One region of the Arthrobacter sp. NPDC055585 genome, then DNA from elsewhere that is predicted to be linked to it. Evidence: predicted binding sites of a transcription regulator. Region 1 holds the regulator's gene; each other region holds the start of a gene.
The links. The regulator Rex, encoded in region 1, represses fermentation and respiration genes when NADH is low (regulators of the CRP and FNR family bind a similar motif). The targets are predictions, from matches to a motif close to CTTGTGAANNNNTTCACAAG.
Positions count from the first base shown of each region.

Region 2: benA (benzoate 1,2-dioxygenase large subunit) is a predicted target of Rex. The motif match lies at 1,150-1,169, and genes of this name have one in related genera.
Region 3: ACWGQ2_RS09000 (queuosine precursor transporter) is a predicted target of Rex. The motif match lies at 1,231-1,250, and genes of this name have one in related genera.

Region 1 is NZ_JBSHIT010000002.1:407,982-411,253, reverse strand. It holds gene ACWGQ2_RS05760 (HAD family hydrolase) at 1-363, opposite strand, end outside; gene ACWGQ2_RS05755 (glutaredoxin family protein) at 430-693, shown strand; gene ACWGQ2_RS05750 (redox-sensing transcriptional repressor Rex) at 818-1,528, shown strand; gene ACWGQ2_RS05745 (hypothetical protein) at 1,549-2,460, opposite strand; gene ACWGQ2_RS05740 (hypothetical protein) at 2,633-3,272, opposite strand, start outside.
Region 2 is NZ_JBSHIT010000002.1:247,032-250,303, reverse strand. It holds gene catA (catechol 1,2-dioxygenase) at 41-940, opposite strand; gene benA (benzoate 1,2-dioxygenase large subunit) at 1,265-2,647, shown strand; gene benB (benzoate 1,2-dioxygenase small subunit) at 2,682-3,218, shown strand.
Region 3 is NZ_JBSHIT010000004.1:199,731-203,002, reverse strand. It holds gene ACWGQ2_RS09010 (hypothetical protein) at 32-514, opposite strand; gene ACWGQ2_RS09005 (TetR family transcriptional regulator) at 507-1,145, opposite strand; gene ACWGQ2_RS09000 (queuosine precursor transporter) at 1,375-2,115, shown strand; gene tgt (tRNA guanosine(34) transglycosylase Tgt) at 2,137-3,272, opposite strand, start outside.

The DNA of each region.
Region 1 (3,272 bases):
ATGCTGTTCGGTCAGGGCCCGCGTGCCCGGCCAGATCTTGGAGACGATCATCTCGTCATAGACTTCCTCGCCCAGGATCCGCACGTCCTCTGCCGCCAGGCCGGTCGCGAAAGCCAGGGCCGCGTCGCGGACGCTGTGCACGTCTTTCAGGTTTTCGCCCTGCAGCATAAACCGCAGCTGCTTGACCGCGAACCCTGCGGCTTCGCGCAGGGTGAAGACCTTCTTCTGGTACATTTTTCGGCCCACATGGAACAGGCTGGCCCCGCGCATCAGTGTGTTGTCGACGTCGAAAAATGCGGCTTCTCCCGGGTTGCCTGCCGCGGCCGGAGAATCGGCGGCACGGACGAGCGTGGAACGGGGCATGGAAGAAGTCTATAGAAAAACCTCACCGGAACGCGGATGTGCAGCGCGGAGACTAAGTTGGGAGTCATGAATGATGCTTCTTCCGGCGCACGAATCCCTGAACTGCTTCTGCTGACCCGTCCGGGGTGCCACCTGTGCCAGGCAGCCCGTGATGTGCTGGACCGTGTCTCCGCTGATCTGGGGGTGCCCTGGCAGGAACGCTCGATTGCAGAAGACCCTGAGCTTCAGGAACGTTTCGCAGAAGAAATCCCGGTGCTGATGATTGACGGAGTGCAGCGGGATTTCTGGCAGATCGATGAAGCCCGCCTGCGCCGCCTGCTGGCGGCGTAACACGGAGACTAAACACACTTGGTGGGGGAGCACCCACGGTCCTAAAGTGGGAAACCTGCCGGACCAGACGGTTCGCGCCAGCGGTGCCGCAGCCGAATAGCTAACGAAAGTTGCCGAAGTGAGTATGCCGGATGAGTCAGACGCAGCGGGTCCTGCCGCGTCTGCGCACAGCAGGCATATCCCTCCGGCCTCCCTGGCCCGGCTGACCGTTTACCTGAGGGTCCTGGGGACAATGCTGACCGAAGGCATCGAAAGGGTCTCCTCCGAGGAGCTGGCGGAAGCTGCCGGGGTGAACTCGCCCAAACTGCGCAAGGATCTCTCCTATCTGGGCTCCTACGGGACCCGCGGCGTGGGTTATGACGTGCCGTATCTCAGCGGGCAGATCTCTGCGGCGCTGGGCCTGACCCTTGACTGGCGGGTGGCAATCGTCGGTGCCGGCCACCTGGGCCGTGCGCTGGCCGGTTATCCGGGGTTCGGCTCCCGGGGTTTCGAAGTGGTGGCCCTGTTCGACGCCGATCCGATGGCCGTTGGCCAGGAAGTCGGGTGGCTGCGGATCAGCCCGGTGCAGTCGCTTGAAGCGGTGCTGGAAAAGACCCGGGCCAACATGGCCGTCCTGGCCGTGCCGGCCGAAGCCGCGCAGGACATGTGCACGCGCCTGGTGGATGCCGGCATCACGTCGATTCTCAGCTTCGCTCCGGTGGTGCTGCAGGCACCCCCGGAAGTGCAGATCCGCAAGGTGGACATGGCAACGGAGCTGCAGATCCTGGCCTACCACGCCCAGCGTGCCCAGGTTTCAGCCCTCGCGACGGATGCCCAGGCGCGTCTTCTGCGCTGATCCTCTGTGATTTCGCCCCCTTAGACCGTCCTCCCGCCGTGGGTGGCAAAGTAGCGGCCGCTGGGCGGCAGGAACAGCAGTCCGGTTCCCAGTGCCGTTGCCAGCGCAGCCACCACATGCGGGAAGGACCCGTCGCGGAACCCGAAGAACAAGCCTGCTGCCACCAGCACACAGGCCCCGGCACGGGCCCAGTTCCTGCCGTCGCGGATAAGGGAGACCAGCAGGAGATAGATGCCGAAGGCCACGGCGGCCACGGCGATGTCCGCAGCCCGGGCCATTGTGAGGATCGTGTCCACCGGAGCGCCCAGTTCCTGGAGCTGGATTGCGGCCTGCGGAACAGGACGCAGGGGATCCGTCGCAGCCTGCAGACTGGCAATCAGGCCCAGCACACCGCCGGCGAGAGTGAGCATGGCTGCTGCATTAACGGCAAGCGGTGCCCGCCGTCTGGTTCTGTGGTCCGAGATTCGGGGCGGCTGCGCGGCCGCAGCGGGCGGCGACGGCGAACGGTCCGGACGCGGAGGTGTTTTCGCTGCAGGCCGCGGCTGCACCGGTCCTCTGGCCGGCGTCACTGATCCCGCGCCGGAGCCTGCCGGAGCGGAGTCCGGTTTCGCCTCGCCTGGCCCGGATGGTGCTTCCGGTGCCTCCGGCAGAGCCGTCACCTGCCGTTCAGCGGCAGCGGGGGCAGAGAGCGCCAGCTGAATGACGGCATCCGGAAACCGGGGCCAGCTGAGCAGGCGCCCGCCGATGCGGGCCAGGCCCGAGGTGGCCGGCTCCGGGTGCGGGGTTGCCTCCCTCGCCGGTGCTGCCGGGGGCCGGTTTCCGGAAGAAGTCTCGTCCTCCGGAGCCCGCCGGAAGCTGCGGTGTATCAGGCGGTTGGTGAGGGAGTTGATGCCTGCTCCGGAGGAGCGGGGCGTTGCGCCAGGAGTCGTCATAGTCTTCGCCGCCTTCACAAGACCGGGTAATCGAAACCCGCCGCCTCCCGGAGGAGCCGGGCGGAGACTCAACGCTACGCGTCACGCTGCCGGCTGTGACCTGTGCTGCCCGGAACCTGTGCGCCGGGATGCCAGATTCTCCGCTGCCGCCGGTACGGGCCGGGGAACGGCACTAGTAGGCGCGGTACGGATTGAACCCCCGCCGCTGGAAGTAGGGGATGCTGGGCCGCAGGTAGAGCATGACGATTCCGGCTATACCGGCAAGCGAGGACAGGATGGAGAGCCAGCCGAGCGCGGACAGCACATAGACGGGGAAGGACACCAGCAAGCCTGCCAGGGAGAAGGCAGCGAATACCGTACCGAGGATCCGTGCCCAGTTGTGACCTTTGAGGATGAACCAGGCGATGAGTACGTAGATGCCCAGTCCAATGATGCTGAGCACCACAGAGAACCAGACGATGAAGCCGCCGGCATCCTGGACATCGACGTTCGCGTCCCGCAGCGAATTGATCTGCGCGCTGGTCAGGACGTCCGGGATCCGGAAGGAAGTCACCAGGTTGTTGATCAGCGAAAGCACACCTGCCGCGATGATCAGCCAGAAGCCGATCACCACCTCCCGGGGCGCCGGTCCCTTGGGCTGGCCCGGCCCCGCCGGGGAACCGGGGTAGCTGTAGCCGGATGGCTGGGCCGGCTGATAACCGTAGGACTGGCCGTACTGGCCCTGCCCGTACTGGTTCTGTCCATATTGGCCCTGCCCGTACCGGCCGCCGGCAGGGTCATTTCCCTGGACCGGGTTCTGGCCGGGCGGCGGC
Region 2 (3,272 bases), 160 kb from region 1:
AGCGCCTTCGGCAGTTGAGCGGCTCGCTCGGCACTGCTGGCTAGCGGCTGTTCTCCTGCTTGTGCTGGCCGTCCTTGGCCAGGACGTAGTCGTACACCGCTTCTTCACCGGGCTGGCCGTCCGTGCGGGGCCGGGGATCGAGCATAAGCTCCGGCTTGACTGCGGAGGCGATGTCGTCGGCGTTGTGGGGATCGTCGGGGAAGTACAGCTGCTGGGTCACGGGCTGGTAGCCAGGCGCGGATACCTTGATATGGATGTGCGCCGGACGCCAGGCGTGCCACCCTGCAGCATTGATCAGCTGGCCGCAGGCTCCGTCGGTGGGAATCTGGTAGGGCGCCGGGCGCATCGTGTTGATTTCGAAGTGGCCATCGTCGTCTGCCATGACTGTGGCACGGAAGAGCCAGTCGGGAAGCCCCGGGGCGTACTGCGAGTAGAACCCGGCGCTGTCCGCATGCCAGATCTCCACCTGGGCGTTCTTGAGCGGGTTGCCGTCCGTGTCCGTGAAACGGCCACGGAAGAGCAGGGGAGTGCCCTGCTCATCCTCACGCATCTCAAGGGTGGCCGGTGTCTTGAGCACGGGGGAGTCCTGTACGTAGTACGGTCCCTCGATGGTGCCGACAGTGCCGGGGCGGTCCTGGGAGTTCACGTCCTCCACTGTGTGTTCCAACCACACATCGAGGAACAAGGGCCATTCCCCGTCTGTCCCCACTTTGATGAGCCAGGCTTTAAGCGCGTTGTACTCCTCGTACGTGACTTCATGTTCCACAACGATGTCATTTGCGGCTTTGATCAGGGCCCCTGCCAGCAGGCTGACCCGCTCCTTGGGCACATCCAGCCGGGTGAGCTTGCCGGAAGCCGTGAAACGCTCGGTCGCTTTGGAGCCGGCTTCACCGGCAGTGCCCTCAGTCTCGTTGCGGGCGTCGGCGTGGGTCTCAGTCATGGTGCTCTCATACTCCTTCTTGACGTGGGCCGGAAAGAGTTCCCGCGCCCTCTGCGAACCTCCGGCCCCAAGGCGCCGAACGGCCCGTCCTCCCGTGATGCAGCTCTCATCGTAGAGCCGAGATAAGGACGATACAAATATCGATTAGGCCATTTTTTGGTCAAGATCCTTACATAAAGGACCCCTTGGTCAAACCTAGGTATTCCCCTGATGTGAGAGTGCTCACGATCCGGAAGAGTTGGTTGGCAACGTCCTTCGGGGCACCGCGGCCGGGCCATGACCGACCGCGGATTCCGTCCCGCACCCTCCAATGAAGGAGCCGCCATGACCGAGAACCTGAACCATGTCCGTGAGGTCCTCGCGGACGCCGTGGTCGACGATCGTGAAAACGGAGTCATCCGGGCCAAGCGCGAGATCTTCACCGACCAGGAGATCTTTGAACTCGAGATGAAGCACATCTTCGAAGGCAACTGGGTTTACCTTGCGCATGAGTCCCAGATCCCGAACGTCGGGGATTACTTCACCACGTACATCGGCCGCACCCCGGTAGTGATTACCCGCGATAAGGATGAGAATCTCAACTGCATCGTCAACGCCTGCTCCCACCGCGGCGCAATGCTGTGCCGCCGGAAGACGGACAACCGCACGACCTTTACCTGCCCGTTCCACGGCTGGACATTCAAGAACTCCGGTGAGCTGCTGAAGGTCAAGGATTCCCGCAACGCCGGCTATCCGGAAACCTTCAACAAAGAGGGTTCCCACGACCTCACCAAAGTAGCCCGCTTCGAGTCCTACCGCGGTTTCCTGTTCGGCTCGCTGAAGGCGGACGTGCTACCCCTGGAAGAGCACCTGGGCGATGCCACCAAAGTAATTGACTCCATCGTGGACCAGTCCCCGGAGGGCCTCGAAGTGCTGCGCGGATCCTCCACTTACACCTATGACGGCAACTGGAAGGTGCAGGCTGAGAACGGCGCGGACGGTTATCACGTCACCGCGGTGCACTGGAACTACGCTGCGACGACCGCCCGTCGAAGCGTGGGTGATTCCACCAATAAGACCAAAGCCATGGATGCCGGCAAATGGGGCAAAGTGAAGGGCGGGTTCTATTCCTACGATCACGGACACCTGCTGCTGTGGCAGGAGTGGACCAACCCGGAGGACCGCCCGCTGTGGGACCGCCGCGATGAGCTGGTGGAGAAATACGGCGAGGAGATGGCCAACTTCATGATCAATATCTCGCGGAATCTGTGCCTGTACCCGAACGTCTACATCATGGATCAGTTCTCATCGCAGATCCGCCATTTCCGCCCGATCTCCGCAGATCAGACCGAGGTGACGATCTACTGCATCGCACCCAAGGGTGAATCGCAGGAGAACAGGTCCAAGCGCATCCGCCAGTACGAGGATTTCTTCAACGCCACGGGTATGGCTACTCCGGATGACCTCGAAGAGTTCCGGTCCTGCAATAAGACCTACTGGGCCACTTCAGCGCCCTGGAATGACATGACGCGGGGCTCCACCCATGAAATCGCCGGCCCGGACGAGCAGGCCCAGTCGCTGGGAATGACCAGGGTCATAGCCTCCGGTGTGCGCACGGAGGATGAGGGACTTTATCCAATCCAGCACGGGTACTGGAAGGAAGTAATGGACCGGGCACTGGCCGAAGAGGACCGCTCAACGCCGGATGGCGTTCCCGCGATTGCCTAGCCAAGAACACGGAAACCAGAGAGAGACCGCACCAATGACCAGTCTTACATCCCCGGCGGCGGCGCTTAAGACCGCCGATGAGATCGCTATCCTCGAAACGGTCCGCGCCTTCCTGTACAAAGAAGCCCGCCTCCTCGATGACCGCCAGTTCGACGAGTGGCTTCAGTGCTACCACCCGGACTCCGAATTCTGGATGCCCGCATGGGACGTCGACGACCGGCTGACCGAAGATCCGCAGAACGAGGTTTCGCTGATCTACTACGACAACCGCGGCGGCATTGAGGACCGCGTCTTCCGGATCAAGACGGACAGGTCCTCTGCCACGTCCCTCCCTGAGCCGCGCACCGGGCACAACATCACAGACATAGAAATCATGGAGCACGACGGCGGCCAGGTGAAAGTGCGTTTCAACTGGTTCACCCTGTACTTCCGTTACAACACAACAGACACGTACTTCGGGAGCAGCTTCTACACGATCGATTTGTCCGGCCGGGAGCCGGTGATCATGAAGAAGAAAGTTGTTCTTAAGAACGACTACATCCACCACGTAGTCGACATTTACATGATCTGAGAGCGGCGTCGAAAGCCGTACACCCCGGGCCAGGCTTTGGCCCCGTTGACTCTC
Region 3 (3,272 bases), on a different contig from region 1:
CCGCCACCCGGTTCCACTCCCGTGTCCTGCGCTAGTAACGCACGTCCATCAGCCGCCACACGGCGAGGCGTCCGGCAGCGGCTGAGACGCCGATTGCCAGGGCCATCAGCAGGGGTACCCCAATGGATCCGGCGATGAGCCCGATGACCAGCCAGGCCAGCAGCGTGGGCACCAGGAAAAACGCGAGGACGTGCAGCCACTGGTTGGGGACGTCCCGCAGCAGCAGGCCCAGGGCCAGACCCACGGGTGCCGCCGTCAGTAGTCCGATGCCGGCTGCATAAAAAGCCGCAATGACAATGATCCAGAGGTAACCCCAGAAGTCCCGGGACGTGCCCCAGCCGATGGCCACTGTGGCGATCGTGGCAACCAGCAGGCAGGCGACGGCGTAGCCGGTGACAAAGGCGGTGGGACCAAAGGTGACGCGGGGAGCCAGGAGAAGAGGTGCGCCCGCGCCGGAAGCAGGACCGGCGGCGCCCGCCGGAACGACGCCGTCGTCGTCCGCGTTTTCAGTCATGCGCTCGTGCTCCTCGCAGCAGCTTCACCACATCTTCCACGATATTGCGCACAACGGGTAGCCGGGAGAGGATCACGAGTTTGGCCACCAGGGGAGCCGTATTGGTAACCAGACGGCGGGAGCGGATCTGCCCGGGCGATGAATCGTAGACCCAGAAGAGGGTGACGCCCATCTGGACCAGCCACAGGAGTTCGGGCAGGTCATCGCGGACGGCCAGCGGAGGCTGGGGCCTGGCGGCCTGCACCGCCTGGCGGTAGACGGCAATCGACTTTCCGCGCCCAACCTGTTCGGCGTCAGCAGGTGCGGAGGACTTGCGGGTTCCCGGCGGGACCGGCAGGGCCGCGGTCTTCAGGAACTGGTGTCCCAGCGAGTGATAGGGGGCCAGGACGTCCAGGTTGGTCTGCAGGATAACCCGCAGGTGCTCTCCGAGGTTGTGTCCCTCGCGCAGCTGGGGAAGGGCGGCGGAGCGGTGCTGGTTCTGCAGCGAGCGGTACAGCTCGGCGACGATCGCGTCCTTGGAGGAGAAGTAGTAGTAGGCATTGCCCACGGACACGCCGGCTGCCGCGGCGATGCCGCGCATGGTGGTGCGCTCAAAGCCCTGGTCGCGGAACTGCTCTGTTGCAGCCTCCACCAGCCGCCTCCGGGTGGCTTCACTTTTTGACCCCGCGGCCATCGATCCCCTGTTCCAAGTTATGTACGGAGGACATTAGAGCACATTTTTGAACGCGTTCAAAAATGTGACGGCGGAAAAAACGTGGCAGAATTGACGCTGGTCCTTCAGGGCCGCCCGGGACAGCGGGCAAGTGCTAATACAGCCGGGCGGACGCCCAGGCGAACCACTAAACCGAAACGGGAAATCCATGTCTTCACCAACCCCGGCCGCTGCCCGCCAGGCACGCCAGATCCCCAGCTACGCTTCCCGGGGCAGCTCGCATTACGACCTGATCCTCACCCTCATGTGCGTGGTGATCATCATTTCCAACATCGGGGCGTCCAAGGGCGTGGTGCTGGGTCCGGTGTTCGGCGACTTCAGCATCATCACCGACGGCGGGTTCTTCCTCTTTCCGCTGGCGTACATCCTGGGCGACGTGATCAGCGAGGTCTACGGCTTCAAGGCAGCCCGGCGTGCAATCTACATGGGCTTTGCCATGGCGGCCTTCGCGGTGCTGTCCTTTGCGGTGATCATCGCCCTGCCCGGATTCGACGACGCGTACGGGCTGGAGAAGCAGGCGGCGCTTGAGGCCGCCCTGGGTCCGGTGTGGCAGATCGTCGCGGCGTCGCTGCTTGGTTTCCTGGCCGGGCAGCTGCTCAACGCCATGGTGCTCACCCGGATGAAGGCACGGTTCAAGGAGCGTGCACTGGTGGGCCGGCTGATGGCCTCCACCGGAGTCGGCGAGTTCGCGGACACCCTGATCTTCTGCGCCATTGCCGCCCCGGTGATCGGGATTACCGACGCCGGGCAATTCGTGAACTACGTGATCTTCGGCTTCGTCTACAAGACCGCCGTCGAGTTCCTCTTTGTGCCGGTCACCTCAACGGTGATCAAGGCGATCAAGAAGCGCGAGCCGACCTACGGACGCGCGGTCCCCGAAGAGGTCTAGGCCCTCCGGGGACGTGTGCGGCTAGCTGTAGTACTTGCCCAGGACCTCGTCCTTGAACTCGAAGAAGGTGCCGTCCTCGATGGCCAGGCGGGCGTCGTCGACCAGCTTCACGGTGAAGCGCTCGTTGTGGATGGAGATCAGCGTGTGGCTGACCATCTCATTGGCCTTGAACAGGTGCTGGATGTACGCCCGGGAATAGTTGGTGCAGGCGTAGCAGTCGCAGCCGTCCACCAGCGGACCGAAGTCGCGCTTGAACTTGGCATTGGAGAGGTTCTTCCGGCCGTACGGGGTGTAGAACGCGGAGTTCCGGGCCACCCGGGTGGGGGAGACGCAGTCGAAGGTGTCCGCCCCGTTCTCGATGGCGGTGAAGATGTCATCCGGTTCGGAGATGCCCAGCAGGTGCCGCGGCTTGTCTTCGGGAAGTTCCTCGGTGCACCAGCGCACAATCTTGCCGAGGTTTTCCTTCTCCAGGGCGCCGCCGATGCCGAAACCGTCGAAGTCCATGGCACCCAGATCCTGGGATGCCTTGCGGCGGAGGTCCTCATACTGTGCGCCCTGGAGGACGCCGAAGAGCGCCTGGTAGGGGCGGTGTGAGCGCTCCTCGGTGAGCCGGCGGTGCTCCACGAGGCAGCGTTCGGCCCACAGCCGCGTGCGTTCCAGGGAGCGTTCCTGGTAGCCGCGGGAGTTGAGCAGGGTGGTGAGCTCATCAAAGGCGAACATGATGTCCGCGCCGAGCTGGTGCTGCACCTGCATGGAGATTTCCGGGGTGAAGCGGTGCTTGTCCCCGTTGAGGTGGGACTTGAACCAGACGCCGTCGTCATCGATGTGGGCCAGGCGCTCCTTGCCGGGAGCGACGTCGTCGTCCGCTCCGGTGGCGTGGGTGGTGCCGTCGGCGTTCATGTTGATGACCTTCTTGAAACCGGCGCCCAGGCTCATGACCTGGAATCCGCCCGAATCGGTGAAGGTGGGGCCGGGCCAGTTCATGAATTTGCCCAGCCCGCCTGCCTCGTCGAGGATGTCCGCGCCGGGCTGCAGGTACAGGTGGTAGGCATTGGCCAGCACGGCCTGCGCGCCGAGCTGCGCCACGGATTCGGGCAGTACGGCCTTCACGGTGGCCTTGGTGCCGACGGCGATGAACGCCGGCGTCTGGATCTCGC